DNA from 2 places in the Selenihalanaerobacter shriftii genome. Region 1 is predicted to be linked to the other one. Evidence: a T-box and tRNA genes for the amino acid it is inferred to sense, from the RefSeq annotation. Region 1 holds a T-box; the other holds one or more tRNA genes.
What was found. A T-box is a leader RNA that pairs with one kind of tRNA and senses whether it is charged. The one in region 1 lies ahead of B5D41_RS07400 (valine--tRNA ligase), so its partner is inferred to be a tRNA-Val.

Region 1 (16,309 bases):
TCCGTACTTATCAATAAATTCTAATGGGTCAATACCATTACCTAAGGACTTACTCATCTTTCGTCCTTGACCATCTCTAACTAATCCGTGAACATATACATCAGCAAAAGGTGGTTCATCCATGAATTCAAGAGCTGAGAATATCATTCTTGCTACCCAAAAGAAGATGATATCTCGACCAGTTACCAATACTGATGTTGGATAATAAAGATCTAATTCCTCAGTCTCTTCTGGCCATCCCATAGTAGAAAAAGGCCAAAGCCCAGAGCTAAACCAAGTATCCAATACATCTTCATCCTGTTCTAAATTCTCACTATCACATTCTGAACAACTTGTTGGCTCATCACTAGCAACGATCTCTTCTCCACAGTCTTGACAGTACCAAACTGGAATTCTATGTCCCCACCACAATTGACGTGAGATACACCAATCTCTAATATTCTCCATCCAGTTTAAATATACTTTAGTAAATCGCTCCGGTACAAAGTTAGTATCTCCATTCTTAACTGCTTCAATAGCCGGCTTAGCTAATGGTTCCATCTTAACAAACCACTGCTTAGAAACTAACGGCTCAATTACTGTATCACAACGATAACAATGTCCTACTGAATGATCATGCTCTTCTACCTCAACTAATTGATCATTTGCCTCTAAATCAGACACTAACTCCTCACGACATTGATATCTATCCATTCCTTCATACTTACCAGCTTCTGCTGTCATTTTGGCCACATCATCGATTACTTTAATCACATCTAAATCATGACGCTGACCAATCTCAAAATCATTAGGATCATGAGCAGGTGTTACCTTTACTAATCCTGTTCCAAACTCTGAATCTACATAATCATCAGCAACTACTGGAATCTCTCTTTCTACTATCGGTACAATTACTCTCTTCCCAACTAAATCTTGATACCTTTCATCTTTAGGATTAACCGCAATGGCAGTATCACCTAACATAGTTTCAGGTCGAGTAGTAGCAACGATAATTTCATCATCACTGTCTTTAATCTGATATCTAAGGTGATAAAAATGTCCTGGAATATCTTGATGTTCTACCTCAATATCTGATAAAGTAGTTCCACAATCAGGGCACCAATTAATAATATAATCGCCTCTATAGATTAAATCTTTATTATATAATTGAATAAAGGCTTCTTTAACCGCTTCTGAACAACCTTCATCCAAAGTAAATCTCTCTCTAGTCCAGTCACAGGAAGTACCTATTTTCTTTAACTGGTCTGTAATACGACCACCATACTCATCCGTCCATTCCCACGCTTTTTCTAGAAAACCTTCTCGGCCCACATCATCTTTTTCTAATCCTTCTTCTCGCATCTTATTTACTACCTTAACTTCTGTAGCTATACTAGCATGATCAGTACCTGGAATCCACAGAGTAGTATATCCCTGCATTCGTTTCCAACGAGTTAAAATATCCTGTAAAGTATTATCCAAAGCATGACCTATATGTAATTGACCTGTTACATTTGGCGGTGGCATTACAATTGAAAAAGATTCATTATCTTGATTTAGGTCTGCTTCAAAATATCCATTATCCATCCAATATTGATACCATTTGTCTTCGACAGCAGCTGGATCATAAGTTGTTGCCATTCCTTCTTTACTCATTATTTTCTCCTCCTTTAAAATCATAAAAAACCCTCTCCATCCTATGACAAGGACGAAAGAAGGTTTACTCCCGCGGTACCACCTTAGTTTCTAAAAGATATACTTTTAGACACCTTAACTTAAGACTAAATAACGGCTAGCAACCGATTAAACCTACTTACTTTCAGTCTAATAGCTCAGAAGCTACTTCAATAATTAAGTACTTAGGAATACTTTCAACCTAGGAATTCCCTCTCTGTAAGCTTAGATTATCTACTACTCTTCATCATAGCTTTTAAATAAAATTTGTAATCAAACTATTTATATTTTAATTTAATACTTTCCTATATTATCTTATAATGATTTAAATCATTTGTCAACTAATAACTACAACAATTAACTCCATCTCTTATATAAATTATGCTCGATCCCTAATCGGTCTAAAATTCTACCTACTACAAAGTTAATTAAATCATCTATACTTTCTGGCTTATTATAAAAACCCGGCATTGGAGGAAGAATATCTACTCCTAAATTAGCTAACTTTAACATATTCTCTAAATGGATAGCATTTAAAGGTGTCTCCCTAGGAACTAATATTAATTCCCGTTTCTCCTTTAAAATAACGTCGGCTGAACGCTCTAATAGATTTGAAGATAATCCATGTGCTATTCCAGATAAAGTAGACATGCTACAAGGAACAACTACCATCCCCTCTGTTTGAAAAGAACCACTAGCTGTAGGAGCACCAATATTCTCATTATCTAAATAAGTAATAGTTTCATCATCCTTATCATAACCCAAACTATGCCGAATATTCTCAGCAATCTCTCTTCTTTCCTCGCCTAACTCTATTTCTAACTCATCTCCCCAAACTCTTCGGCCTGGTTTGCTGATTATTAAATAAATTTTATGTCCTTGAGCTGCTATCTCCTCTATGAGGCGTTTAGCATATATACTACCACTGGCTCCTGTAATTCCAATTACATATTTCTTCAATTCCATAGCCCCCTAATTATAATCCCATTATCTTCTGCTGTAAGTTCTTGAATTCAAATATCATCTCTTCTTTTGCAACATCTAAAAATTCTCCTTGATCATAGAGAACCTCTCCTCCAATCATAGTAAAGGCTATATCTCTACTAGAAGCTGTATAAGCTAAAGCAGAATAAGGATTATAAACCGGTTGATTAGCAAAGTTACTAATCTTAACTGCGGTTAAGTCTGCCTGTTTTCCTGGTTCTAAACTCCCTACCTTATCTTCTAACCCTAAAGCTTTAGCCCCATTAATAGTTGTCATCTTGACTAACTCTTTAGCCGTTACAATACTAGCTTCTCTATCTTTTGCTCTCTGTAATAATAATCCAAACTCCATTTCTGAAAATAAATCCAATGAATTATTGCTGGCTGCACTATCTGTTCCTAATCCAACCAATACTCCAGCATCTAACATAGCTGATAAATCAGCTATTCCAGCGCCTAGCTTAGCATTACTCTTTGGACAGTATGCCGCTTTAACATCTAATTCATTTAGTATTTCGATTTCCTCTGGATCGGTCTGTACTAAATGTACAGCTAAAAATCTATCATTTAAGATTCCTAAATCATTTAAATATCTAACTGCTGGAATTCCTGGAGGATCCCAATGTATATTGCTCCAACCTACTGCTTCTCGATAAGTAGTAGCAAACGGGCCTGTCCCATCTATTAAAAAATCTATTTCTTCTTCTGTTTCAGCTACATGCATACAGAGAGGAATATCTTCACTTTGAGAAACATCAGCCACCTCTTGTAATAATCTCCTAGAGACAGAATAAGGAGCATGTGGTGATAAACCTACTTCCAATCTATTACTTGCTTTAGCCTTTAATTCATTATACCTCTTCTTGATATTTAATAAGTTAGCCTCTAATTGCTCATCATCCATACCAAAGACCTCTTGATAAATAATACCTCTCAATTTCATTTCAGAGGCCGCCTGTAAGGAAGCACCAGTCGCTGTCGTATCAGCAATAGTCGTTACTCCTGCTGCTAACAGCTCTAAAGCACCTAGTTTAGCAGAAAGAAGTACTTCATCATACTCTAAAGCTCTACTCTTTTGAACTAAATTACTAATCCAAGGTAAGAAAGGTAGATTATCATTCTCTCCTCTCAAAATGGTATAATCAAGATGAGTATGTAGATTAATTAAACCAGGCAATAAGATAGCTTCACCTAAATCTCGAACTTCTTCTTTCGGATAATTAGCTAATACTTCTTCTTTAAAACCTACAGCTTCAATCTCTTCATCATTAATTACTACTGCCCCTGGACTTATAGGCTCAGCACTTATGGGTAATACCCATTTAGCCGTTAAAATCATATTACCTCTCCTTATTTTATCTAAAGATATCTCTATTTAAAATTCTCTTAACTCATTATATAAAGTATCGCGTTGTACCGGCTGTCGACCAGTATCCTTAATTAGTTCAACTATTCTTTCTAATGGTACTCGATAAGATGTCCCAGCTGCTTTTACCACATTTTCTTCAATCATGGTACTACCGAAATCATTAACCCCAAAATCTAAAGATATTTGAGCTATTTTTGCTCCTTGAGTTACCCAAGAAGCTTGAATGCTAGGAATATTATCTAATACAATTCTAGATACTGCTACCATCTTTAAGTATTCAAATCCAGTAGCACCCATCACTTCTAGGTCATCCTCTAACTGGGTATTACTCGGTTGGAAGGTCCAAGGAATAAAAGCAGTAAATCCACCGGTCTCATCTTGTAAATCTCTAACTTTAATTAAATGTGCAATTCTATCTTCTAAAGTCTCTACATTTCCAAACATCATAGTGACCGTACTCTTCATTCTTATTTCATGAGCAGTTCGCATTACCTCTAACCACTCACTAGAACTAATCTTATTAGGACTAATCTTCTTTCGTACCTTATCCACTAAAATTTCTGCACCGCCTCCAGGTAATGAGGCTAAACCGGCTTCATTTAATTCTTCTAAAGTCTCTTTAATAGATAAGTCAGACTGTTTGGCGATATGTATTATCTCCGGTGGTGATAAAGAGTGAATATGAATATCAAATCTTTCTTTAATAGCTTTGAAAAGATCAACATAATATTCTAAAGTTAATTCAGGATGCAGACCACCCTGCATTAATATCTGCGTTCCATCTAAATCTATAGTCTCTTGAATCTTACGAAAGATTTCATCTCGATCTAAAATATAAGATTCTTCATCCCCTTGTTGACGATAGAAAGCACAAAAATCACATTCTGCTTCACAGACATTTGTATAATTGATATTACGGTCAATAGCAAAAGTTACTTTATTATCAGGATGTAATCTTTCTCTAATTTGATTAGCTACCTTTCCAATAGGGAGTAATTCATTACTGGCTAGTAACTTCACTCCTTCATCTAGAGTAACTCTTTTACCTGCTTGGGCTTTCAGTAATATCTCTTTAACCTCTTTCATTACCTTCACCCCAAATATTTAATTCAGGTTTCTCTTCCACTAATTCTAGCTCATAAGCGTCAGTAAAATACTTCATTACTCCTTCCTGATAACTCTCATTAAAATCATATCTTAAACTTTCAAAGTATCTCAATGCTATTTCCCGAGGAATATCCATCTCTTTAGCAGCTCTATCAGCCAATAATTCAAATTCTTGTAAACCTAACTTTTTAGATTTTAATAATTTATCACTAATTTCATCAACCAATTCAGGATTCTTTTCAGCAAATTCTTTTCTAATTACCCAGATAGCATAAACCATCTTCAATCCAGTGAATCCCTTCCAAGCTCTTCCTAGGTCAGTTATATTTAAATTAGAATTAAGATTTTCCACATATCCATCTAAAGCAGGATCACCAATTAATAAGGCTGCATCCGCCACATCTAACATATGATCTAAATCTTGTTCACAAGTAATATATTCAACATCCACTTGATAATAACGTTTTAAGAGTATTTTAAGTAATGCTACTGTAGTCCGAGAATCTTTAGGTAAAGCCACTACCTTACCATTAAGTTCTTCAATCTCTAGCTCACTAAATAGAAAAAGACTTCCCACTGGACCATCAGATGCAATGGCCAAATCCGGTAGAATATAACAATCATCAAAATTTCGAGCATATTCAATTGCTGATATCGGCGTAATATCAATTTCGCCACGTAAGAACATTTCATTTAATTCTGCTGGTGGTCCGGCAGTAATATCAGCATTTATATCGATCTTTTTATAATCAACACCATAATGTACCGGCCAACAATTAATATACTCAACAATCCCTAATTGTAATTTTTCCATTATTTATTCACTCTCCCAACTCTATTATATACAGTATCTCTTTCAACTGGAATTCGACCAGCCTTCTTAATCATATTGACTATTTCTGTTCGGGTTAACCCTTGGCTTGTCTCAGCTCCAGCAGCATGAGTAATCTTCTCTTCAACTACAGTTCCATCTAAATCATTTACGCCAAAACCTAATGAAACTTGGGCTAACTTAGTGCCTAACATAATCCAGAATGCTTTAATATGATCAAAGTTATCTAACATCAATCGCGCAACAGCTAATACTTTCAAGTCATCATATCCAGTAGTTGGAGTTATATCATCTAATTCAGTATTTTCTGGATGGAAAGCTAACGGAATAAATGTTAAAAAACCGCCTGTCTTATCTTGAAGTTCTCTTAATTTTATCAAGTGATCAATTCGCTCTTCAGATGTTTCAATATGGCCATATAACATCGTTGCATTAGTTTTAATTCCTAAATTATGTGCTTGCTCCATTACTGATAACCATTCTTCACCGCTAATTTTATTCTCACAGACCTGCTCTCTAACTCGAGGACTAAATACTTCTGCTCCCCCACCAGGAATAGAATCTAAACCTGCTGCTTTTAATCGTTCTAACGTCTCTTTGACATTAAGCTCTGCTTGTTCGGCTAAATAAGCTATTTCAACTGCAGTAAAACCTTGAACATATGTATCAGGTCGTTTCTCTTTAGCTAGCTTTAACATATCCTCAAAATATTCTAATGGAAGATCATGATGACAGCCCCCTACAATATGCAGCTCTGAAATTCCTTCAGGTGATTCATCTATTGCTTTAGCAACTTCCTTTAAGTTCATAGTATAAGCATCTTCTTCTTCTGGTTCTTTTCCAAAAGCACAGAATTTACATTGAACTTCACAGACATTAGTGTGATTAATATGACGATTATTTATGAAATAAACTTCATCTCCGCATTTTCTCTTCCGTACATAATCAGCCAAATAGCCGATAGTCAATAAGTCATTACTCTTCATCAATTTAATTCCATCTTCTCTATTCAATCTTTCTCCTGCTAATACTTTCTCTTTAATATCAGCTAATTCTGAATCGATAAATAATTCTTCCATATTCATTCACTCCTTTGTAGTGTCGTACAAATTATTTGATAGTTAACACTCACACTAACCACTCACACTTAATACTACTTAAAAAGATAATCAGCCAAAGTAAAAATAAAGATAGTAATACTGACTATACTATTAATATTAAAGAAAGCAAATTTGACTTTATCAAAATCTGATTTAACCAAGGTATTCTCCTTATAAAGAAGCAACCCTACAATTGCTATTCCTATAGCATATAACCAACCTAAGGTTAGGTATTTTCCAATAAATGCAAATAACAAAAACGTAATTGTATGGAATGCTACTGTAATTCGTAATGATCTTTCCAATCCAAATTTAACTGGGATAGAATAAAGACCATGTTCACGATCGAATTCTAAATCTTGTATAGCATAAATAATATCGAATCCTGCCACCCAAAACATTACTGCTATCCCTACTAAGATCGGTGCCAATGAAATCTCACCAGTAACCCCAACCCAACTTCCTACAGGAGCCATGCCTAAGGTAAACCCTAACACCAAATGACAAAGCCAAGTAAATCTCTTGGTATACGAATAAAAGATTAATAAAAAGACTGCTAACGGTGATAATTTAAATGCTAAAGGATTCAACTGCCATGCAGCAACTAATAATAACGCTAAAGAAAAAACAATAAACAGAATAACCTCAATCTTAGATAATAAATTTTGAGGTAAAACCCTACTTTCAGTTCTAGGATTAGCAGCATCTACTTTCCAATCTAATAAACGATTCCAAGCCATGGCTGCACTCCGTGCTCCAACCATGGCTAAAGTAATCCATAAAACCTTACTCCAGCTAGGAATCCCCTCCGCTGCTAAGATAGCACCCATATAAGCAAAAGGTAAAGCAAAAATAGTATGTTCAAATTTAATCAATTTCATGATTAGTTTAATCTTCAAAGCCATATTCCTCCCATTTCCGATCTACCAACTCTTTAATATCAGAACTCATTTCTATTTCATTAGGCCATTCTCTAGTATGTCCTTCTCCTGGCCAAGCCTTAGTAGCATCAATGCCTAATTTAGAACCATAATTAGGCCGAGGTGAAGCATGATCTAAAATATCTAAAGGACCTTTTACAACTGTTAAATCTCGTTCAGCATCTATATTATTAAACACCTTCCAGGCAACTTCAGATAGATTCTGAACATCCACATCTTTATCAACTATAACTACCATTTTAGTAAACATCATCTGACCTAATCCCCAGATAGCATTCATTACCTTTTGAGCATGTCCAGGATATTTTTTATCAATAGAAAGAATAGCACAATTATGAAAGACTCCTTCTAAAGGCAGATTCATATCTACTACCTCTGGTAGTTGTAGCTTTAATAATGGCAAAAAGATTCTTTCAGTTGCTTTAGCCATATAACAATCTTCCATAGGTGGTTTACCAACAATAGTTGTTGGATAAATAGCATCTTTTCTATGTGTAATACAAGTTACATGGAAAACCGGATACTCATCAGCTAAAGAATAATATCCTGTATGATCACCAAAAGGACCTTCAGTTTGCCTTTCTTGTGGATCAACATATCCTTCAATAATTATTTCTGCATTAGCAGGCACTTTAATATCTACAGTCTTACATTTAACCATATCTACTGGTTCTTGACGTAAAAAACCTGCAAATAACATCTCTCCAATCTGTTTTGGTAAAGGAGCTGTTGCAGAATAGATAGTAGCTGGATCTCCTCCTAAAGCAACGGCAACCTCCATTCTTTCCTCCTGAGATTCATGAGTTCGATAAGTGTCCGCTCCATCTTTATGAAGATGCCAATGCATACCAGTAGTCTTTTCATCATATACATGTAGTCTATACATCCCAGCATTAGGAATTCCACTCTCTGGATCTTTAGTAAAGACCAATGGTAAAGTAATAAATTTGCCCCCATCTTCTGGCCAACATTTTAAAATTGGCAATTCTGATAAATCAGGATTCTTCTTAACTACTTGTTGACAAGCAGCTTTTTTAACAGTCTTAGGAAAATAATCAGCAAGTTCTTTTAATTTTGGTAAAGCTTTTAACTTACTGAAAAAACCTTGATTCTTAGGATCAGGAAACTCTAATACCTCCATAATTCGTTCTCCAATATCATCTAGATCATTAACTTCTAATGATAATTCCATTCTTTTATAAGAACCAAAAGTATTAATTAATACTGGAAAATCTGAACCTTTTACATTTTCAAATAATAAAGCCGGTCCTGCTTCTTTAGAAATTCGATCTGTAATTTCAGTTATTTCTAAATCAGAACTTACTTCAGTTGTAATTCGCTTTAATAATCCTTTGCGCTCTAATAAGTCAACGAATTCTCTTAGATCTTGATATGCCATCTTTTATCTACCTTCTTTCTTTTTATTTGTTCTGTTTTTTTACAATTAATATTACATTTATATCCTTTGTTAATGAGAATAACTCTAGAATTATAAGTAACATTTCTATAATTTCCTTTAACTTACTCTACATTAATATATTTTACATTGATAAGAAAAATCCTCTTTTTAAATAGGAAAAACCCAAGTACTAAACTTGGGTTTATTAAATATTATTTTAATTTTTGATACTCATTATTGCTATATAGTAAAGCATGAGTAGACTTATAATTTTTAGCTACATGTACTTCTTTGACTTCGCCAAAAAACCAATCACAGTTACCAATCCTATCCTCTTTAATTACTTTACATTCAATATTAACTGGACATTCTGCAATTAATTGTCCATTAACCTTTTCTGCCCTTTTAGATGTTAAACCAGTTTCTAAAAATTTATCAAAATTCTTACCAGAGTTATTACCACAAAATTTAACCTCATTTACTAACTCTACTGTTGGTATATTAACCACAAACTCTTTTCTCTCCTTAATCAATTCATGTGAATAATTATCAGGACATATCCCAATTCCAATAATTGGAGGGTTAAAAGAAAAGAATTGTACAAAATCTAGAGTAATAATATTATTGCCTATAGTAGCTAAAACTACAGGGAAATATGGAAATATTTCTTTAATTCTTTCTATAGGATACTTATTCTTCACTAAAACTCACCTTTCTTCAACTAGTACTTAGAGTGTTTCGATTTTCTCAATAAAAACTTTATTAAGTTAGCTATATTAAAAGATATCAAATATTACTGCTTGATTATAATTATAACTAGTGTAAACCTCAATGTCAAAATCACCAGAATTGACACTAATCAGATATGACTATAATAAATTATTAATAAATTTTAATACATCTTTCTTGCCTCCACTACTTTTTGCAGAAAAGTAAGTGAATGGAGTATCTGGTTCTAATTGTAATTTTTCAAATATCTTCTTACGATTAGGTTTCCTTTGACTATTAGATAACTTATCAACTTTTGTTCCTACTACTAAATGTGGTACTTCCATCTGTAATAGCCATTCATACATCATTAAATCATCATCAGTTGGTTTATGTCTAGCATCTACAATTAAAATTACGCCTTCTAAATTTCTTCGTTTAAATAAATATCCTTCTATCATTGTTGCCCATTCATCTTTTACTTCATCAGGCACTCGAGCAAATCCATATCCAGGCAGATCAACAAAATAGAATGTATTATCAACTTGATAAAAATTTAGTGTCTGTGTCTTTCCAGGTTTTGAGCTAGTAAAAGCTAAATTCTTTCGATTTATTATTTTATTAATTAATGATGATTTCCCAACATTAGACTTGCCAGCTAAAGCAATCTCTGGCAAGTCATGTCGAGGATAACCTTCTCTTTTAGCAGCACTAGCAATATACTCTGAATTACTTAAATTCATAATTACTCCTCCTTTAATAAAGCAGTAGCAATTACTTCATCCATGTGCTCTACTAGTTTAAATTCTAAATCTTTTTTAATATTTTTAGGAACATCTTCTAAATTCTTTTTATTCTCTTCACACAAAATTATTTTTTCAACACCAGCACGATGAGCAGCTAAGACCTTACTTTTAATTCCACCTACTGGTAATACTCTACCACGTAGTGTAATCTCTCCGGTCATAGCTATCTTCTCATTTACTTTTTCTTTAGATAAAGCTGAAATAATCGCCATAGCGATTGTTATTCCTGCTGATGGCCCATCTTTAGGAATAGCTCCCTTTGGAACATGAACATGTATATCATACTTCTCATGAAATTCCTCTTCTAAATTGAATTCTTTTACTTTACTTCGAGCATAACTTAAAGCAGCTTGAGCAGACTCTTTCATTACATCTCCCAATTTTCCAGTTAAAAGTAGTTTCCCTTTACCAGGAACTACAGAAACTTCTATTTTTAAGATATCTCCTCCGGTCTTAGTCCAAGCTAATCCAGTTGCTACACCTACCTGTGGTTTTTCATTAGCCTCACCGTAACTAAACTTCTCTATACCTAAGTACTTGTCTACATTCTGCACAGTAACCCTACTAAGCGTTTCTTTTCCTTTGACTACTTCTTTAGCTACCTTTCGACAGATATTAGCTAATTTTCTTTCTAAATTTCTGACACCAGCTTCTCTAGTATAATTACGAATCACAGATTTAATGGCATTTGTAGAAACATTGATCTGTTCTTCATCCAAACCATGATTCTCAATTTGCTTAGATAAAAGATGTCTTTCAGCAATCTTTACTTTTTCTTCTTCTGTATAACCAGGGATTCTAATGACTTCCATTCTATCTAATAAAGGTCTTGGAATCGTATGGCTCACATTAGCAGTAGTAACAAAGATTACATCTGATAAATCAAAAGGCAATTCTAAATAATGATCAGCAAATTCATCATTCTGTTCAGGGTCTAATACCTCTAATAATGCTGAAGCTGGATCACCACGGAAATCACTACTGATCTTATCAACCTCATCTAATAGGAATAAAGGATTATTAGTCCCAGCATCACGAATAGCATTAATAATCCGCCCAGGTCTAGATCCTACATAGGTACGACGATGTCCACGAATTTCTGCTTCGTCTTTAACTCCTCCTAAAGATAGTCTTACAAATTCTCTACCAATAGCTTCTGCAATCGATTTACCTAATGAAGTCTTACCTACTCCTGGAGGCCCAACCAAACACAAAATAGGACTCTTCATTTCAGAAGTTAACTTCCGTACAGCTAAATACTCTAGAATCCGATCCTTTACATCCTCTAATCCATAATGATCTCTTTCTAAAATATCTTCAGCTTCATCTAAAACTAAACGATCCTCAGATTTATCATTCCAAGGCAAATCTAATATACAATCTAAGTAGTTTCTAATTACTACCCCTTCGTTAGCCATTGGTGGCATCTTATCTAATCTATCAACTTCTTTTAATGCCTTTTCTTCTACTTCTTCTGGTAATTCTGTTTCTTCAATCTTTTCCCTATATTCATCAATTTCATTAGAAATATCATTATCGTCACCTAGTTCTTTTTTTATTGCTTTTAATTGTTCCTTAAGATAGTATTCTTTCTGCCTCTTTTCTACTTGACTTCTAACGCGAGAACTAATCTTTTCCTCTGCTTTTAAGACTTCAATTTCTTTATTAAGCAATTTATATAATTCTTCTAATCGTTCTTTATAAGAAATAGCTTTTAAAATCTCTTGTTCTTGAGTCACCTTAAGAGACATATGTGAAACCATAATATCTACTAATCTGCCTGGATCTTCTACATTTACTACTGTCATCATAGTCTCTGGCGGTAACTTCTTATTTAACTTCACATACTCTTCAAATTGACTAATTAAACTTCTCATTAATGCTTCTAATTCTTGATCTTTTTCTTCTTCTCCCTCTACTTGTTCAAGTCCAACTTTAAAATACGGTTCTTCTTGTATATATTCACTGATTTTAGCTCTTTTAATCCCTTCAACTAAAATCTTAATTGTACCATCAGGTAGTTTAACTAACTGCTTTACTTGGGCTACAGTTCCAATATCATAAATTTCATCTAACTCTGGTTCTTCTATTGTTTCATCTTTTTGAGCTGCTAACAAAATTAATCTATCTTCAACCATAGCCTCTTCTAAAGCCTCTATCGATTTATCTCTTCCTACTAATAGAGGCATTACCATATGAGGGAATACCACTAAACCTCTTAAAACTAATAAAGGTAATTCTTGACCAATCTCAATTTCATCAATTTCTTTAACCATTACCTATCACCTCCAATATTTACTGTGACACTTAAATACTATTCTATTAATCTTACAAAATTCCTTCATTATCACTTAACTTATTGGTGAAGCCGTCAATAAGTTAATATTTTGTTCCAATTGAGTAGAACCTTCTACTTCATTAGTCAAAATTGCTTCTTTAAATACTTCTTCTAATCTTTCAACTTTAATAATCTCAATATCAGTAAATTGTGTAAACATTTCTTGCCAATTTTCCTTTGGAATAATTACTTTTTTAGCACCAGCTCTTTTAGCTGCTTCTATCTTAGCAATTACTCCTCCTACCGGCTTAACTAACCCTCTAATAGAGACTTCCCCAGTCATAGCTAACTGATTCTCTACAGAACTTCCAGTCAATGCGGAATAAATAGCAGTAGCTATAGTTACTCCTGCCGATGGTCCATCTAAAGGAATTCCCCCTGGAAAATTAAGGTGTATATCATAATCTTGGGGAGTAATGTCTACAAATCTACGTAAAATAGTAATTACATTTTCAATAGAGCCTTTGGCCATACTTTTTCTCTTTACTTTACGCTGTTGATTACCAACCTCTTCCTCTTCAATTACACCTGTAACTTTAACTTCTCCAGTACCAGACTTCACTTTGATAGCAGAAGCCTCTAATTCAATCAAAACACCTAGATTAGGTCCTCGCACTGCTAAACCATTTACAACTCCTACTTGAGGTTCATTTCCTACCTTTTTGTCAGGACGTGGACTATACTGTCCACTGTTTACTACCCATTCGATATCTTCAGTAATAATTTCCTTATCTTCTCTTTCTTCAGCTAGAACTAATCCCCCAGCAGTTTGAATCATATTAACAGTATCTCGGCCATTTTTAGAATATTTTTTAATTATATCTACAGCTTCAGATTCAATTTTAAACTCTGCTTTTTTAGCTGCATTTTCAGCAATTCTTTCTATATGATTAGGTGCTAATGGTTTAAAATAAATTTCTAAACATCTAGAACGTATTGCAGGCGGAATATCTGAAGGTTTACGGGTAGTAGCACCTACTAGCCTAAAGTCGGCTGGTAATCCTCTCTGAAATATTTCATGAATATATTGAGGGATATTATCATCTTCTTCATGATAATAAGAACTTTCTAAAAATACTTTACGGTCCTCTAATACTTTCAATAATTTATTCATTTGAATCGGATGTAATTCTCCTATTTCATCAATGAAAAGCATACCTCCATGAGCCTTAGTAACGGCTCCTTGTTTAGGTTGAGGAATGCCTGCAGTCCCCATAGCTCCTGCCCCTTGATAAATAGGGTCATGTACTGAACCAATTAAAGGGTCTGCTATTCCTCTTTCATCAAACCTCGCTGTAGTTGCATCTAATTCTATAAACTTTGATTCTTCATTAAAAGGAGAATTAGAATTATCTTTTGCCTCTTCTAATACTAATCGAGCTGCTGCTGTCTTACCTATCCCTGGAGGACCATAAACAATTACATGTTGAGGATTAGGTCCACACAAAGCTGCTTTTAAAGCCTTTAATCCTTCCTTTTGTCCTACTATCTCTTTAAATTTTGCTGGTCTTGTCTTTTCTGAGAGTGGTTTAGTCAATGAACGTTTTCTCAAACTTCTAAGCTTCTCCATTTCTTTTTTAGACTCTTTAATAACTGCCACTTTATTAGTATGTTGTTTCCTCAATAAATTCCAAAAATAAAGTCCAATAATTACAGCAAAAACAAACTGAATAATCCCGAATATATTCATAATTTAAATACCTTCCTCCTTACAAAATTATAGCTTAATCAACATTAATTATTATATCCGGAATTATTTTTTTTATCCTATAAAACTGAAAAAGAGACTACCTATTAAGCAGTCTCTTCTTTATGATTATTAACCCTAATTAATTTAGGCTTCTCTCCTTCAACAACAACCTTTTCAGTGATAATACATTTACTAATATCATCTTGAGAAGGAATATCGTACATTATGTCTAAAATCGCATCTTCAATAATTGATCTTAGACCACGAGCACCAGTATTATGTTCTAACGCTTGTGCAGCGATGGCCTCTAGGGCTTCATTTGTAAACTCTAAGTCTACATCATCTAATTCAAAGAACTTACCATACTGCTTAACTAAAGCGTTTCTAGGCTCAGTTAAAATTTCAACTAATGCATCCTTATCTAATTGCTCTAAGGTAACTAAAACTGGTATTCGACCAACAAACTCAGGAATCAACCCATACTTTAATATATCTTGTGATCGAACATGTTTTAAAATTTCACCAATTTCTTCCTCTTCTTCACTTTGAATATCAGCACCAAAACCCATTACTTTCTTCTTCATTCGAGACTTAATAACTTTCTCTAATCCATCAAAGGCTCCTCCACAAATAAATAATATATTAGAAGTGTCTATTTGAATAAACTCCTGATGCGGATGTTTTCTTCCTCCTTGTGGTGGTACACTAGCTTCTGTTCCTTCTAATATTTTGAGCAATGCTTGTTGAACACCTTCTCCAGAAACATCTCTAGTAATTGATGGATTTTCAGATTTACGAGCAATCTTATCAATCTCATCTATATATATGATTCCTTTTTCTGCTTTTTCCACATCATAGTCAGCAGCTTGAATCAATTTCAGAAGAATATTCTCAACATCTTCCCCTACATAACCAGCTTCAGTTAAAGAAGTCGCATCGGCTATTGCAAATGGAACATCCAATATCTTAGCAAGAGTCTGAGCTAATAAAGTCTTTCCACATCCAGTAGGACCTATCATACAAATATTACTCTTCTGTAATTCGACTTCATCAACCTGCATTCCAGAATTAACTCTTTTATAATGGTTATATACAGCTACAGATAGAGACCTTTTAGCTCTCTCTTGTCCGATTACATATTGATTTAGAATATCATTTATCTCATTAGGCTTTGGTACACTTTGCAACCCCATACCCATGTCATCATTTAATTCTTCTTCAATGATTTCGGTGCAAAGTTCAATACACTCATCACATATATATACACCTGGGCCTGCTACAAGTTTTTGAACTTGGTCCTGAACTTTTCCACAAAATGAACATTTTAATTGGCCCTTTTCATCACCAAACTTGAACATTTTATCACCTCTTTATTGATTTAA
Region 2 (16,309 bases), on a different contig from region 1:
AAGCATAGTTCTGTAGCTTACAAGCTCCTGCCTTATCGCAAGTCAGACACTCTTGTTCGTGATTAGCTAACAATAATTCTAATAACAGCTTACGCATTCTAATAACTTTTTCTGATTCAGTATTTACTGCTAAATCTTCACTAACTTCTGTCGTACAAGCTGTAACCATTTGTTCTGAATCTTCTATTTCTACTAAACACATTCTACAAGCTCCTTCAATCTTTAATTCTGGATCATAACATAAATTAGGAATATCAATTCCATATTCTTGAGCAGCTTGTAAAATTGTTTGTCCAGCAGTAGCTTCTAACTGCTGTCCATTAATAGTTATCTTCACGCAGTCTCACTCCTTTCATACTCTTCTTCTTGTTCTACAGTTAAATCTTTACAGACTTCCGTAGGACATACTTTTGCTGTAATGTGAGCTAAATATTCATCTTTAAAATGATTCAAAGTAGTCATAATCGGAGTTGGAGCTGCTTGACCTAAACCACAAAGAGCAGAATTAGACATTACATCAGCTAAATCCTGTAACTTATTTAAGTCTGCTAAAACACCTTCTCCTTTAGAGATTCTATCTAAGATTTCATACATTCTAGTATTACCTTCTCTACATGGCAAGCACTTACCACAAGATTCATGTTCAAAGAAATGCATAAAACATTTAGCAACATCTATAATACAATGAGTTTCATCCATAATCAATAAAGCTCCTGATCCTAAAGTTGCTCCTACTTCTGCTAAAGAATCATAATCCATAGGAGTGTCCATTAAATCTTTAGGAATACATCCTCCAGAAGTACCACCGGTTTGAGCTACTTTGAACTCTTTACCGTTAGCAATACCTCCACCAAAGCCTTCTACTATTTCTCTTAAAGTAGTACCCATAGGAACTTCAATTAAACCTTCCTTTTCTACATCTCCACTTACAGTAAAGACTTTAGTTCCAGTACAACTTTCAGTTCCTATTTCACTGAACCACTCAGCACCTTTCTCCATAATAACTGGGATATTAGCCAATGTTTCTACATTATTAATTAGTGTTGGTTTACCCCATAATCCTTCATTAGGTGGGTATGGAGGTTTAACCTGTGGCTCTCCTCTTTCGCCTTCAATTGACTGGAGCAAAGCAGTTTCTTCTCCACAAACATAAGCTCCAGCTCCTTCTCTAATTTTAATCTTGAAATCAAAACCGGAATCGAATATATTCTCTCCTAATAATCCCATTTCTTCTGCTTGTTCAATAGCTGTCTGTAGCCTACTAACAGCTAGCTGATATTCACCTCTAATATAAATATAACCGGTATTAGCTCCAACAGCATAACCAGCGATGGCCATAGCTTCTAATAAACTATGAGGATCACCTTCCATAATTAAACGATCCTTAGAGGTACCTGGTTCTCCTTCATCCGCATTAGCTACCACATACTTCTCGTCGCCTTCTGCTTGATTAGTAAACTTCCACTTTAAACCTGCAGGGAATCCAGCTCCTCCCCGCCCTCTAAGACCCGACTCATCTACCATATTAATTACTTCTTCTTGACTTAATTCAGTTAAGACAGTTCCTAATGATTTATAACCATCTTGTCCAATATACTGTTTAATATCTTCTGGATCAATGACTCCACAATTACGTAATACAATTCTCATTTCACCAGGGAATACATCCTCTTGTTGATAAGGTGTAATAATCTCAGCATCTTCTTCTGATTCATATAATAACCTTTGAACTCGTCTACCTTTTAATAGATGTTCCTCAGCAATTTCAGCTACATCTTCAACTTGTACATTACCATAATAAACTCCTTCTGGATAAATAACCATTACTGGTGCAGCTTCACACGGACCTAAACAACCTGTATCTACAACTTTTATTTCATTATCAAGTTCCAATCTTTTTAACTCTTTAACTAAAGCTCTCTCTACCTCTTTAGCCCCTTCTTCTACACAATCTTTACCATTACAGATTAGCACATGACTTCGATAAAAAGCCATTATATCCCTCCTTCCTACTTAATACTTCTCTAATATAGAATCTAATTTATTTGCTGTCAAATTCCCATAAATCGTCTCATTAATCATAATTGCAGGCGCAACACCACAGACTCCTAAACAACTAGTTAATTCTAAACTAAACTTATTATCTTTTGTTATTTCACCCGTTTTAATGTCTAATTTTTCTTTAACTTCCTCTAAAATATTAGTAGAACCTTTAATATGACATGGAGCACTTTCACAGACTCTAATTATATTATCACCTTTTTCTTCCGTATCCAATAAAGTATAAAAAGTTGCTACTCCATATACCTTACTTAACGGTAAATTAAGGCTCTTAGCTACTAACTCCAATACTTCTTCACTTAAATACCCTAATTTAGCCTGCACTTTATGCAAAACTGAAATTAAAGGTGTCCGTTCAGATTCGAAATTTTCTGTAATTTGTTTAATAGCTTTCTCCACAATTCTCACCTCCTGACTCATTCTTTATTAATAGCCAATTTATCAACAATACGATTATTAACTATATGCTGGGCAATAATCTTGCGTCCTGCTTCTGGATTTAGATTTCCATATAATACGACAGGTTGATCTGGAGCTGCTACTTTAACTAAAGGTTCATGGTGACAAAGTCCAATACAACCTGTATAAGCAACTGTTACATTATCTAAATCTCTCGTCTCTAATTCATCTAAAATAGCCTCTGATACCTCTCTAGCTCCAGCAGCAATACCGCATGTACCCATAGCAATAGTAATCTTAATATCATTTTCTTTAATCTTCTCTTGCTTTTCTTTAACTTCTTCTTTAATCTTATTTAATTCCTTTAAAGATTTCATCAATTCACCTCCTCTAACTAAAAGTAATAGCTTTACTTAGATAAATATGAGTTTTATAATGTCAGTTATGCAAAATAATCTTGAAAATCATTCCTATAATTAAATATTTATCATTCAGTTTATATAATTTTCTGAAAATAATTGTCGAAATCAAACTATATTTAAATATATTAATTTACATTGTATTATATTATTATATTTAATCAATATATAATAAACAAAAAATAATATACCAAAATTAATTTTGGTATATTATTTTAATTATCTGTTTTTAATAAAATTCCTTTATTATTCATAAGAATTTTATTAAAAATAGAATTCTACATTATTTTCTAGAAAGATGATAAGCTAAACTAATTAATCCGATTGATAAATCCTCATTTCTTAATTCTATTTCAGGCGGAAGTTTAATTCTTGCAGGAGCGAAATTCCAAATAGCTTTTACACCAGCTCCAACTAATTCATCCGCTATTTCTTGAGCATAATCTCCTGGAGCAGCAATAATCCCTATATCTACATTATTTTCTTTAACTACATCGACCAATTCATCTATATGTTGAATCTCTACATCACCAAGTTTACTACCTACCTTATCTGAATCAACATCCAATACATGGTTAATATTTAATCCTAATTTTTTAAACCCGCCATATTTACTTAAAGCATGGCCTAAGTCACCAGCCCCTACTAATACTATCTCCCATTCTTGAGCAAGTCCTAAAATCTTTCTAAGATGCTTTAATAAAACAGGCACCTCATAACCTACACCTCTTCTTCCAAACTCTCCATAATATGATAAATCTTTTCTTACTTGAGTAGAAGGAATACCTATTCTCTCTCCTAGATCCTTTGATGATATCACATCTACATCCATTCTGTCTAATTTCTGCAAACAACGATAATAGATTGGCAAACGCTCTATAGTTGTAGCAGGTGTCATTGCATCTTTCACATTTTCTCCTCCTTCGCTTCTAAAATACTTTCCATGTTTTTTACTAAAATCTAAATTCAATAAACTTAGAAAAATAATACAGAATAAGTGATTCCTTACTTAATATATTACTATAAATATAATAAAAATCCTTTTAAAATACCTAAAAATTATTTATATTTAATATTATCACAAACTTACAGCAAACTATTTTATTCTATTAATTATACTAACCTTCTCTTTACATATAATATAATATATATTATTATATTAGTAATGTTAACTGTTCTTAAAGGAGGCGTATTAATGCTTAAACCTGATTACATAGATCCAGTAGCTTTTGAAATCGGCCCTCTATCTGTACATTGGTACGGAATAATTATGGCTTCCGCTATATTTTTAGGGTTGATCATAGCACTAAAAGAAAGTAAAAGGAGAAATCTAAATCCTGATACTTTCTTAGATCTTATCATCATTGCTATACCAATATCAATTGTTGGTGCTAGAACTTATTATGTTATTTTCCAATGGGATTACTATAGTCAAAATATACAAGATATAATAGCAGTATGGGAGGGTGGTTTAGCTATTCATGGTGCTTTAATTGGAGCTACTCTAACTGCTATCATCTTTACTAAAATAAAAGGAATCAAATTCTGGAAAATTGTAGATATAGCTGCTCCCAGTTTAATTCTAGGTCAAGCAATCGGTCGTTGGGGTAATTTTATTAACCAAGAAGCATATGGATATAAGACTGATTTACCTTGGGGTATGTATATCAATGGTGCTTATCGTCACCCTACCTTTCTATATGAATCAATTTGGGACTTATCAGTCTTTATATTCTTAATGTGGTTAAAAAAGAGAGATAATATTAAAAATGGTGAAGTTTTTTTAACATATATTATGACTTACTCTCTTGGAAGGTTCTTTATTGAAAGATTAAGAACAGATAGCTTAATGCTAGGATCACTACGTGTTGCGCAAGTGATTAGTATATTATTAATTATCGGTGCTGGTTCATTGATCTATTGGCGGCGAAATAAAGCTTAAGAAGTATCAATAATTTCATAATAAATAATAAAAACTGACCAATAATTGGTCAGTTTTTTTATGTAAATTTTATATAATTTACAAAATAAGAATGGTGGCAAGACCCGGATTCGAACCGGGGACACGAGGATTTTCAATCCACTGCTCTACCGACTGAGCTATCTCGCCACACTAATAAAAATTAACATTTCTACTTTTCCATGATTTTCATCCATAAATAAAATGGTGGGCGAAACAGGACTTGAACCTGTGACCCCCTGCTTGTAAGGCAGGTGCTCTCCCAACTGAGCTATTCGCCCTCTCGCTTACATTTATATATGATACTATAAAATTATTTCCTTGTCAACAAAATTTATATTTTTTCTTAAAAATAATTTTCATCTATCTAGGTCTAGGAAAATTATCAAAAATTTCCCTAGTTATTGGTCCTGGTTTGCCGTCTCCAATTAGCCTATTATCCATCTTGACAATCGGTATTATCTCTACAGAAGTCACCGTAGCAAATGCTTCATCTGCAGTATAGAAATCATGTCTAGTTAGATTCTCTTCTTTAACTTTCAACTCCAATTCTAAGCCTAATTCAATTACTAATTTTCTAGTTATTCCAGCTAATATTCCAGCAGATTTAGGTGGAGTCTTTAAAATACCATCTTTAACCAAAAAAAGATTACTAACTGTTCCTTCAGTAACAAAGCCTTTTTGATTTAACATAATCCCATCATCTGCCCCAACCATTTTAGCCTCTGCTTTAGCTAAAATACTATTAAGAAAATTACAAGATTTAATCCGCGGATTAACTGTTTCTATTTGGCTTCTACGAGTAGGAACCGTAACTACCTCCCAACCTTTTTCATAAAGTTTAGGATCAGGTGGCGATAATGGCTTAGTAATTATCATTAACGTTGGCTCCTTAGCATCAGCAGGATTAATTCCTATTCCAGCCTCACCTCGAGACAGGCTAATTCTAATATAAGCATCACTTTCACTTAAATCATTAGCCTCTAATGTTCTTTTAATTTCTATAGCCAATTCTTCCTGTCTCCACGGTATCTCCATTAGAATTGCTTGAGCAGATGAATATAATCTATCTAAATGCTCATTCAGTTTAAATACTTTGGAACCATAAGAACGCATAGTCTCAAAAATCCCATCTCCATATAGATATCCACGATCCAGAGGAGAAATTCTAGCCTCCTCTAGTGGAATTATTTCTTTATTAATATTAACCTGCATAATCGATCACATTACAATCTAGCTTTGGTAATTCTAAAAAATTGGCCAGCAAATCATGACCAGCTCTAGTTAAAATAGATTCTGGATGAAACTGCAAACCTACAATATCATATTCTTTATGTTTTATACCCATAATCTCTCCTGCCTTAGTTTTAGCAGTGATTTCAAAAGAATCTGGAATTGTTTCTTTTTTAATAATTAAAGAATGATACCTAGTCGCTATAAATGGAGATTCAATCTCTTCAAAAATTCCTGCCTCATTATGATAAACTTTTGATGTCTTACCATGCATTAAGTTTTCAGCTCTAACAATTTCCGCACCAAAAACATGTCCAATACACTGGTGCCCTAAACAAATACCAAGAATAGGGATCTCTCCTTTAAACCTTCTAATCACATCATTAGATATTCCCGCTTCTAAAGGAGTACAAGGCCCTGGGGAGATAATTATCTTCTCTGGAGACAACTCCTCTATCTCTTCAATAGTAATTTTATCATTGCGATGAACCACCATTTCAGCACCTAATTGTCCACAATACTGAACTAAGTTATACGTAAAAGAATCATAGTTATCTATCATTAGAATCATTTAATATCACCTTTTTCTACAAGAGTAATCGTTTTTAATAATGCTTCTGCTTTCTTTAACGACTCTTCATACTCCTTTTCTGGAATCGAATCATCAACTATTCCAGCTCCAGCTTGTATATATGCTCTACCATCCTTAATCACCATTGTTCTAATTACTATATTTAACTCCATTTCTTCACCAAAACCTAAAAATCCAATAGAACCAGTATATGGGCCCCTTCTAACTGGCTCTAATTCCTCAATAATCTCCATCGTTCTAACTTTTGGTGCACCAGTAATTGTTCCTCCAGGAAATGCTGCTCTTAAAATATCAAAACGATCCTTATCCTGATGTAATTCCCCTCTTACATTAGAAACTATATGAATTACATGAGAATACTCTTCTATTACCATCAATTCATCCACTTCTACTGTTCCATAATCAGAAACTCGTCCTAAGTCATTTCTTTCTAAATCGACTAACATAATATGTTCCGCTCTCTCTTTTGGATGGTTAATCAATTCATCAGCCAATGCTTGAGTTTCTTTTTTAGTCTTACCTCGTGGCCTAGTACCAGCAATTGGTCTAGTTTCTACTACTCCATCTAATGAACGAACTAATAATTCAGGAGACGAACTAACAATCTGTAAATCTCCAAAATTCAAATAAGCCATATATGGTGATGGGTTCAATTTGCGTAATACTTTATAAACTGTAAAAGGATCTTCTGTTATAGGCGTGTCTACTCTAACTGATAAATTAACCTGAAAAATATCCCCAGCTTTAATATATTCTTTAGCCTTTCGTACAGCATTAGCAAACTCTTCCCTGCTAAAGCTAGCCTCATAATCTAAATCATCTTCATTAAATGCTAAATCACCAGTGAACTCTTTAATTTCATCTTGATATTCATTCTCTTCTAACTGATCAATAATCCAATCTATACGTTCTACAGCTTGATCATATAACTCATTTATTTCACCCTCATCTAACATCATATTAGCAATTACTAATAACTCGTCAGCAAAATGATCAAACACAATTACTGTATCAGTAAAAGTAAAATAAATCTCTGGTAATTCTAAATCATCTTCTGCATCTGTAGGTAATTCCTCAAAAAAACGACCCACATCATAATTAAAACAGCCAATCCCTCCACCATAAAATTTAGGTAATCCATCTACTTTAACCGGCTGGTATTCATCCATGAGTTCACTTAATTTCTGTAAAGGATCATCAGTTAACTCTATTCTTTCTTCTTCATTCTTAATATTAATTTGATTACCTTTACTTCTAAAAGTCATAAATGGTTGATAACCTAAAAAAGAATAACGGGCAATATTCTCAGGTCCTTTTCCACTCTCTAATAAAAAGAATTCTTTATCGTCTCCTCCCAATTTTTCAATAACAGAAATCGGTGTTTCATCATTTAAAGCAATCTTACGATAAATAGGAATTATATTTCCTTTCTCCCCCATTGCTTCAGCCTCTTCTTTAGTTGGAAAGTACAATTACTTAACACCCTCTCGTTTTTTTAATTTTCTAATAATTAAATTTAAGTCTAAAAATTAACCTCACTTCTATATTCTTCAATAGAGTTATCTAATCCTTTAATCTTAACCCTATATTTTTGCACAACTAATGCTTCCCCCTAAAATCATCCCTCTATCCTCCATTAATGTCACCTTTTATTAAAAAATATATTTTTTATCATTATACACTAACTTAAGTCATTTTGCAAACAAATGTTCTTTTATTCACAAGCTAAAATATAAATAAGAGCTTGAGTATACTCAAGCTCTTATGCAAAGATTAATGTTTAAAATGTCTTCTACCAGTGAAGACCATAGCTATATTATTTTCATTTGCTGCTGCTATTACTTCTTCATCTCTAATGGAACCACCTGGCTGAATAATAGCTTTAATTCCAGCTTCTGCTGCACTTTCAATAGCATCTTTAAATGGAAAGAAAGCATCTGATGCTACTACTGCTTCCACTTTTCTATCTCCAGCTTTACGTCCAGCAATAATCATGGCATCGACTCGACTCATCTGTCCAGCTCCAACTCCAACAACTTGTTCATCTTTAGCCATTACTATAGCGTTAGACTTTACATGCTTAACTACTTTCCAACTGAATAACATATCTTTTAATTCTTGATCAGTAGGCTCTCTTTCAGTTACTACTTCGACTTCTGACTCATCAAGTTGAACTATATCTCTATCTTGTACCAATAATCCCCCAACTACTTTTTTCATATCTTTTTCTTTAGTATTCTGATCTATAAATAAATCTCCTGTTTCTAATAACCGTACATTTTCCCATCGTTCTTTTAATACCTTTAATGCTTCTTCACTAAATTTTGGAGCAATGACAGCCTCTACAAACTTTTCAGGTCCTGCTATTTCTTTGGCTGTTGTTTCATCTACTTCTCTATTTAAGGCTACAATGCTTCCATAAGCAGAAGTAGGATCACCTGCATATGCTTCTTCATAAGCTTTTGCCAATGTTTCAGCTGTAGCGATTCCACATGGATTAGCATGTTTAATTACTGCTACTGCTGGCCTTTCTGTAAATTCCTTTACCAATTCTAATGCACCATTGGTGTCATTGATATTATTGAATGATAAGGATTTACCATGTAATTGTTTAGCAGTAGTTATTGAAGGCTCTGTAGTCTCTGTTTCACAGTAGAAAGCTGCTTTTTGATGTGGATTTTCACCATATCTTAAATCATCAACTTTCTCATACCTTTCTCTAATAACAGGAGATAGTCCTGAATCTTTTTCAACAAAATCGGATAAATAGTCTTGAATTAAGTGATCATACTCTGCAGTATGCTTAAAAGCTTTATAAGCTAATTCTAATTTTACTTCTGAATTTAACCTTAGATCATTATTCTTCAATTCATCTAAAATCTTATTATAATCATTCGGATTAACTACTACTCCTACATCTTGATGGTTCTTAGCAGCTGATCGAATCATAGTTGGACCACCAATATCAATATTTTCAATTGCTTCAGTAAAATCCACATCATCTTTAGCAATAGTTTCAGCAAAAGGATACAAGTTAACTATAATTAACTCTATAGGCTTAATGCCTTCCTCTTTAATCTCTTTCATATGTTCTTTATTATCTCTAACTGCTAAAATTCCACCATGTACTGCGGGATGAAGTGTTTTTACCCTACCATCCATCATTTCTGGGTAATTAGTTACTTTAGTAATATCTATTACTTCAATGCCTGCCTCTTTTAACTTTCTGCCAGTTCCTCCAGTAGAAATAATATTAATACCTAACTCATCTAATTGCTCAGCAAATTCTACTATTCCATCCTTATTTGACACGCTAATTAGGGCATATCTTACTTTTGACATCTTATCACCTCTATACTTAGTTTTATAGAATCTCCACTTTTCTTCCTTCAACTTTTAATCTTCTATCAGCAAAAAGTTGAATAGCTTTAGGATATATTTGATGTTCCTCTGCTAATATTCGCCGAGAAAGACTAGCTACTGTATCATCTTCTAAAACTTGAACTGCTTCTTGTAGAATAATTGGTCCGGTGTCCATCCCTTCATAAGCGAAATGAACAGTACAGCCTGTTACTTTCACTCCATGCTTAAATGCTTGGCGTTGTGCATCCAACCCCGGAAAAGCTGGTAATAAAGACGGATGGATATTCATCAAACGATTACGATAATATTCTATAAAATGAGAACTTAAAATTGTTATAAAACCTGCCATAGCTACTAATTCTACTCCATGCTCTTCTAATATTGTAATCATCTTTTCTTCATACTCTTGCTTACTATTAAAATCACCTGGGATTATAGAAACTCCTTTTATTCCATGCTTTTTAGCTCTTTCTAAAGCCTTAGCATCAAGATTGTCACTAATTATAATTTCAATCTTAGCATTCAATCTATCTGCCTCAATACTATTAATTATAGACTGCAAATTAGTTCCACGTCCGGAAACTAAAACCCCTAATCTCAGTCTTTTAGCCATCTAATTCACCTCTCTTCTCCTACAAATTCAAATCAACATTCTTATCACCTTTTTGTATCTCGCCGATTAAATAAGCATCTTCACCTATATCTTCTAATTTATTTAAAATATTATCAGCATCCATTTTAGGAACTACAATCGCCATACCTATTCCCATATTAAAAGTTCGATACATTTCTTTAGCTTCGATATTACCTTTATCCTTAATTATATCAAAAATAGATGGTGTAGGCCATTCTTCTGAATCAATTACTGCTTTAGTTCCTGTTGGTAGAATTCTAGGTAGATTCTCTATTAATCCACCACCGGTAATATGAGCAATACCTTTTAAATTAAATTCTTTCATTAATTCTAATATTGGTTTTACATAAATCTTAGTCGGTTGTAACAGTTCCTCTCCTAGCTTTCTATCTAGCTCTTTAATTTCAGCATCTACATCATAATCTGCCATATCAAATAATACTTTTCTTGCTAAAGAGTAGCCATTACTATGAATGCCATTTGAAGATAACCCGATTACTTTATCACCAGGCTTTATTTCTTGACCTGTAATTAATTTTTTCTTATCTACGACACCTACAGCGAAACCAGCTAAATCATACTCATTCTGATTATAAAATCCTGGCATCTCAGCCATTTCTCCCCCAATTAAAGCAGCTCCCGCTTCTTTGCAACCTTTACTAATTCCTTTTACAATTTCTTCTGCCTTTTTAGGAATTAAATTATCAATTGCCAAATAATCTAAGAAAAATAAAGGCTTAGCACCTTGCACTATAATATCATTAACGGACATAGCTACTAAATCTATTCCAATAGTATCGTGTTTATCCATCATAAAAGCTACTTTTAATTTAGTTCCTACTCCATCTGTACCGGCTACCAAAATCGGCTCTTCATAACCATTCAAATTAGGAGCAAAAAGTGCCCCAAAACTTCCTAAACCGGTCAAAACCTCTTTCCCAAAGGTTGATTCCACATCTTTTGTTATTTTATCTACTGCTTCTTCTCCAGCAGCAATATTAACTCCAGCCTCTTCATAAGATACTCCCATCCTATCACCTCCATTTTATTCTAGGTCAAACTTGCCTGTTCCTACCTTTATATGATAGTCACCATCAAAACAAGAAGTACAATAGCCATAGTCTTCAGCATTAATTGAGTTTAATAGTCCTTCTTGGCTTAAATAATGTAAAGAATCAGCTCCTATATGTCCAGCAATCTCTTCAATACTTTTTTTAGCTGCGATTAACTCTTGTCTGCGAGATGTATCTAATCCATAATAACATGGATAAGTTACAGGTGGAGAGGATATAGCCATATGCACTTCTTTAGCGCCGGCCTTTTTAACCATTCTAATAACCTGTCTACTAGTAGTCCCTCTAACAATAGAATCATCGATTATAATCACTTTTTTATCCTTAATTATTTCTTTAATCGGATTTAATTTAATTCTTACTTTTAAATCTCTTATTTCTTGAGTAGGTTGAATAAATGTTCTCCCTACATATCTATTTCTTAATATCCCCTTTTGATAAGGAATACCTGACTCCTCAGCAAATCCAAGAGCAGCAGGAATTCCTGAACCTGGTACCGGAATTACTAAATCTGCTTCTACCTCCATCTCTCTAGCTAATTGCCTTCCCATTGCTCGTCTAGCCAAATGTACATTCTGGCCGCCAATTATACTATCCGGCCGAGCAAAATAAATAAATTCGAAAATACAGAAGGTATGAGGTTTCTCTTCACTAAAATGAAAACTCTCAATGCCATCTTTGTTAATAATTACCATCTCTCCTGGTTGAACATCTCTAATTAACTCTGCATCCATAATATCAAAGGCACATGTCTCTGAGGCAACGATATAGCTATCTCCTGATTTCCCAATAGATAATGGTCTAAAACCATAAGGATCCCGAGCTGCTATTAAACCATCATCAGTCATAGCTACTAGACTAAAAGCTCCCTTTATCTGTTGTAAACTGTGAGTAAATGCTTCTATAATATCATCTTTAAAAGAACGAGCAACTAAATGGGCAATTACCTCAGTGTCAAGAGTAGAGTGGAAGATAGAACCTTGATTCTCTAAATTAAATCTTATTTCAGAACTATTTACTAGATTACCATTATGAGCAATAGCCAAGTCACCTTTATTACAATTTACTAATAAAGGCTGAGCATTAGCCAATAAACTAGAACCGGTCGTGGAATAACGAACATGACCAATAGCTGCTTCTCCATTTAATTCCTGTAGCTTTTCCTCATCAAAAACATTAGTTACTAGTCCCATATCTTTATGAATCTTAAAGTTACCATCTATATTTACACAGATTCCAGCACTCTCTTGTCCTCTGTGTTGTAGAGCATGTAGACCTAAATATGTTAAATGGCCTACATTGGATTTTTTATCAGAAGAGAAAATACCAAAGACTCCACACTCTTCTTCCATTTTATCCATTAAGCCTTCACTTTGGAACGAATACTCTCTTTCCATTCTCTCTTCATCCCCTTAACTTTAAGATTAATTAGATCATTAATAATTAATTCTTCTCCAGTAACTTTTCCTAATTTAGTTACTGATATATTATTAGATAATGCTATCTCTTTAACCTGGTTTACATCTTTTTCATCTACAGAAATTACAATCCTACTCTGAGTTTCAGAAAATAGCAAACCACTATTTGATAAATTATTATCAATTTCTATTCTAGCTCCTAATCCTCCAGAAATACAGCTTTCAGCTAAAGTTACTGCTAATCCTCCATCTGCACAATCATGAGCAGATTTAATTATTCCTGCTTTAATTGCTTCTAAACAAGTATTCTGCACCTTCTTCTCTAAATCTAAATCTAATTCAGGTAGTTTACCTGTCTCTAAATCATGAATAACTTTAAGATATTCACTACCGCCTAATTCTTCTTTGGTTTCACCTAATAATAGAATAACATCACCTTCATCTTTAAAATGGGAAGTCGTTGCTTCTTCAATATTCTCTAATAAGCCCACCATACCTATAATCGGTGTTGGATAAATAGCACCAGCCGGGCTTTCATTATAAAAGCTTACATTTCCACCAGTCACAGGTGTTCCCAAACTTAGACAGGCTTCGCTAATTCCTTCAATACATTTTTCAAACTGCCAATAAATTTCTGGTTTCATTGGATTCCCAAAGTTTAAACCGTCTGTAATTGCAATCGGTTCGCCTCCAGCACAGACTATATTTCTAGCTGCTTCAGCTACAGCAATAGCTCCTCCTAATTCCGGATCAAGATAACAATACCGTCCATTACAATCAGTAGTTACTGCTAAGCCTTTCTTTGCTCCCTTCACTCGTAAGACTGCTGCATCAGAACCTGGTAAGACTACAGTATTAGTTCGCACCATATGATCATACTGTTGATATACCCATTCTTTACTAGCAATATTCGGAGACTGTAAAACATCTAATAATGATTGATTATAATCGGTAGTTTCTGTTAAATTAGTTAAATCATAATCTTGCACTTCATCTAAATAAGAAGGTCGCTTTGATTCTCTTTGATATTCTGGAGCATCATCAGCCAATGAACGCGCCGGTACTTCTGCAGCTATTTGACCTTTATCTAAAATTCTTAACATACCATCATCTGTTACTTTTCCTATAACTTCAGCATGTAAATCCCACTTTTCAAATATTTTTTCTACAATATCTTCTTTCCCTTTTTTAGGCACTACTAACATTCTTTCTTGAGATTCTGATAACATCACTTCATAGGAATTCATCCCTATCTCTCGTTTAGGAACTAGATCAATATCCAGTTCTATTCCTGCTCCTCCACGACTAGCCATCTCACATGAAGAACCAGTAAGTCCAGCTGCTCCCATATCTTGAATACCGACTAATGCACCGGTTTTAATTAATTCTAAACAGGCTTCCAACAGTAGTTTCTCCATAAATGGATCTCCCACCTGAACTGCTGGGCGATCTTCCTCAGAGTCTTCGGTCAATTCATCGGAAGCAAAGCTAGCCCCTTGAATTCCATCTCTTCCAGTAGTAGCACCTACTACCATAACTGGATTACCAACACCTTCAGCAGTTCCAGTTGAGATATCTTCATGATCCATAATTCCTACACACATAGCATTAACTAAGGGATTCTCTTGATAACTTTCAGAAAAGTAAACTTCTCCTCCAACCGTCGGAATTCCAATACAATTACCATAACCAGCAATCCCCTCCACTACTCCTTCAAATAAAAATTTAACCCGATCATCATCTAATTCTCCAAAACGTAAAGAATTTAAAGAAGCTATCGGCCTAGCCCCCATGGTGAAGATATCACGAATAATCCCACCAACTCCAGTAGCTGCTCCTTGATAAGGTTCAATCGCTGAAGGATGATTATGACTCTCTATTTTAAAGGACACTGCTTGTTCATCTCCAATATCAATAATCCCTGCATTCTCTCCTGGTCCTTGTAAAACTCTATCGCCTTCAGTTGGTAGATTTCTTAAAATAGCCTTTGAGTTTTTATAACTACAATGCTCAGACCACATAACTCCATACATTCCTAATTCTGTTTTATTAGGATCTCTACCTAAAATATCAACAATCATATCATATTCTGTTGCTGTTAATCCTTCATTCTCCCACGGTTTATTAGCCACATTGCTCACCTCTCTTAATTACATCCTCTAAGATTGATGCAAAAATTTTATATCCATCATCTTTTCCATTTCCTAAAATAGTCTCAGAACATCGTTCAGGATGAGGCATTAATCCAAATACATTCTTCTCTTTATTACAAATCCCAGCAATATTCTTAACAGAACCATTTGGATTCTCTTCTTCTGCTGCATATTGAACTACAATCTGATCATTGGCAACTAATTCTTCTAAACCATCCTCATCAATATGATAATTACCTTCTCCGTGAGCAACAGGAAGATTTAATATTTCTCCTTCTTCACATTCATTGGTAAAAGGAGTGTCAGCATTAACTACTTTTAAATTAACATATTTACAAGTAAACTTTAAAGAATCATTTATCTTCATTGCCCCTGGTAAAAGCCCGGCTTCTAATAAAATCTGAAATCCATTACAGATTCCTATTACTAAACCACCATTATTAGCATAATCTATGACGGAATTCATAATTGGAGAAAACCTAGCAATCGCTCCTGTTCTCAAATAATCCCCATAAGAAAAACCTCCAGGCAGTATTACACAATCATAATCTGATAAATCTTGTGCTTCTTTATGCCATAACATTTCAGTAGGTTGACTTAATACTTCATGGGCTACGTGATAACAATCCTGATCACAGTTAGAACCAGGAAAGGTGACTACAGCAAATTTCATACTACCCCTCCATCTCTTCAACTTCAAAAGTATAATCTTCAATTACAGGATTAGCTAATAGACGTTGACACATCTCATCTACTTGCGTCTTAACTTTATCTTTCGTTACTACATCTTCAATCTCTAATTCCATATACTTACCAATATTGACATCAGATACATTCTTATATCCTAGGGAATCTAAACCACCTTCTACTGCCTGTCCTTGTGGATCCAGGATACTTTCCTTTAATAGCACTTTAATTTTTACTTTCCAATTCATTTTATATCCTCCCTATCTATAAGTTCAATCGTTTTAATATTTCTTGATATGCCCCTTCTACTTCACCTA

Region 2: it encodes a tRNA-Val, which carries the amino acid that the T-box ahead of B5D41_RS07400 (valine--tRNA ligase) is inferred to sense. The anticodon was not compared.

The regions. Positions count from the first base shown of each region.
Region 1 is NZ_FUWM01000011.1:52,469-68,777, forward strand. It holds gene B5D41_RS07400 (valine--tRNA ligase) at 1-1,635, opposite strand, end outside; T-box leader at 1,681-1,913, opposite strand; gene B5D41_RS07405 (UbiX family flavin prenyltransferase) at 2,011-2,619, opposite strand; gene B5D41_RS07410 (amidohydrolase family protein) at 2,630-3,976, opposite strand; gene mqnC (cyclic dehypoxanthinyl futalosine synthase) at 4,013-5,092, opposite strand; gene B5D41_RS07420 (menaquinone biosynthetic enzyme MqnA/MqnD family protein) at 5,079-5,927, opposite strand; gene mqnE (aminofutalosine synthase MqnE) at 5,927-7,024, opposite strand; gene B5D41_RS07430 (UbiA-like polyprenyltransferase) at 7,099-7,950, opposite strand; gene B5D41_RS07435 (menaquinone biosynthesis decarboxylase) at 7,934-9,385, opposite strand; gene B5D41_RS07440 (flavin reductase family protein) at 9,598-10,086, opposite strand; gene yihA (ribosome biogenesis GTP-binding protein YihA/YsxC) at 10,255-10,836, opposite strand; gene lon (endopeptidase La) at 10,839-13,175, opposite strand; gene lonB (ATP-dependent protease LonB) at 13,251-14,927, opposite strand; gene clpX (ATP-dependent Clp protease ATP-binding subunit ClpX) at 15,032-16,285, opposite strand; gene clpP (ATP-dependent Clp endopeptidase proteolytic subunit ClpP) at 16,306-16,309, opposite strand, start outside.
Region 2 is NZ_FUWM01000015.1:56,711-73,019, reverse strand. It holds gene fdhF (formate dehydrogenase subunit alpha) at 1-337, opposite strand, end outside; gene nuoF (NADH-quinone oxidoreductase subunit NuoF) at 334-1,995, opposite strand; gene nuoE (NADH-quinone oxidoreductase subunit NuoE) at 2,014-2,460, opposite strand; gene B5D41_RS09250 ((2Fe-2S) ferredoxin domain-containing protein) at 2,478-2,837, opposite strand; gene B5D41_RS09245 (redox-sensing transcriptional repressor Rex) at 3,163-3,789, opposite strand; gene lgt (prolipoprotein diacylglyceryl transferase) at 4,075-4,821, shown strand; tRNA gene B5D41_RS09235 (tRNA-Phe) at 4,914-4,989, opposite strand; tRNA gene B5D41_RS09230 (tRNA-Val) at 5,045-5,120, opposite strand; gene ilvE (branched-chain-amino-acid transaminase) at 5,203-6,054, opposite strand; gene B5D41_RS09220 (anthranilate synthase component II) at 6,044-6,643, opposite strand; gene trpE (anthranilate synthase component I) at 6,640-8,136, opposite strand; gene purH (bifunctional phosphoribosylaminoimidazolecarboxamide formyltransferase/IMP cyclohydrolase) at 8,438-10,006, opposite strand; gene purN (phosphoribosylglycinamide formyltransferase) at 10,029-10,640, opposite strand; gene purM (phosphoribosylformylglycinamidine cyclo-ligase) at 10,660-11,691, opposite strand; gene purF (amidophosphoribosyltransferase) at 11,707-13,131, opposite strand; gene purL (phosphoribosylformylglycinamidine synthase subunit PurL) at 13,095-15,284, opposite strand; gene purQ (phosphoribosylformylglycinamidine synthase subunit PurQ) at 15,277-15,978, opposite strand; gene purS (phosphoribosylformylglycinamidine synthase subunit PurS) at 15,980-16,240, opposite strand; gene purC (phosphoribosylaminoimidazolesuccinocarboxamide synthase) at 16,257-16,309, opposite strand, start outside.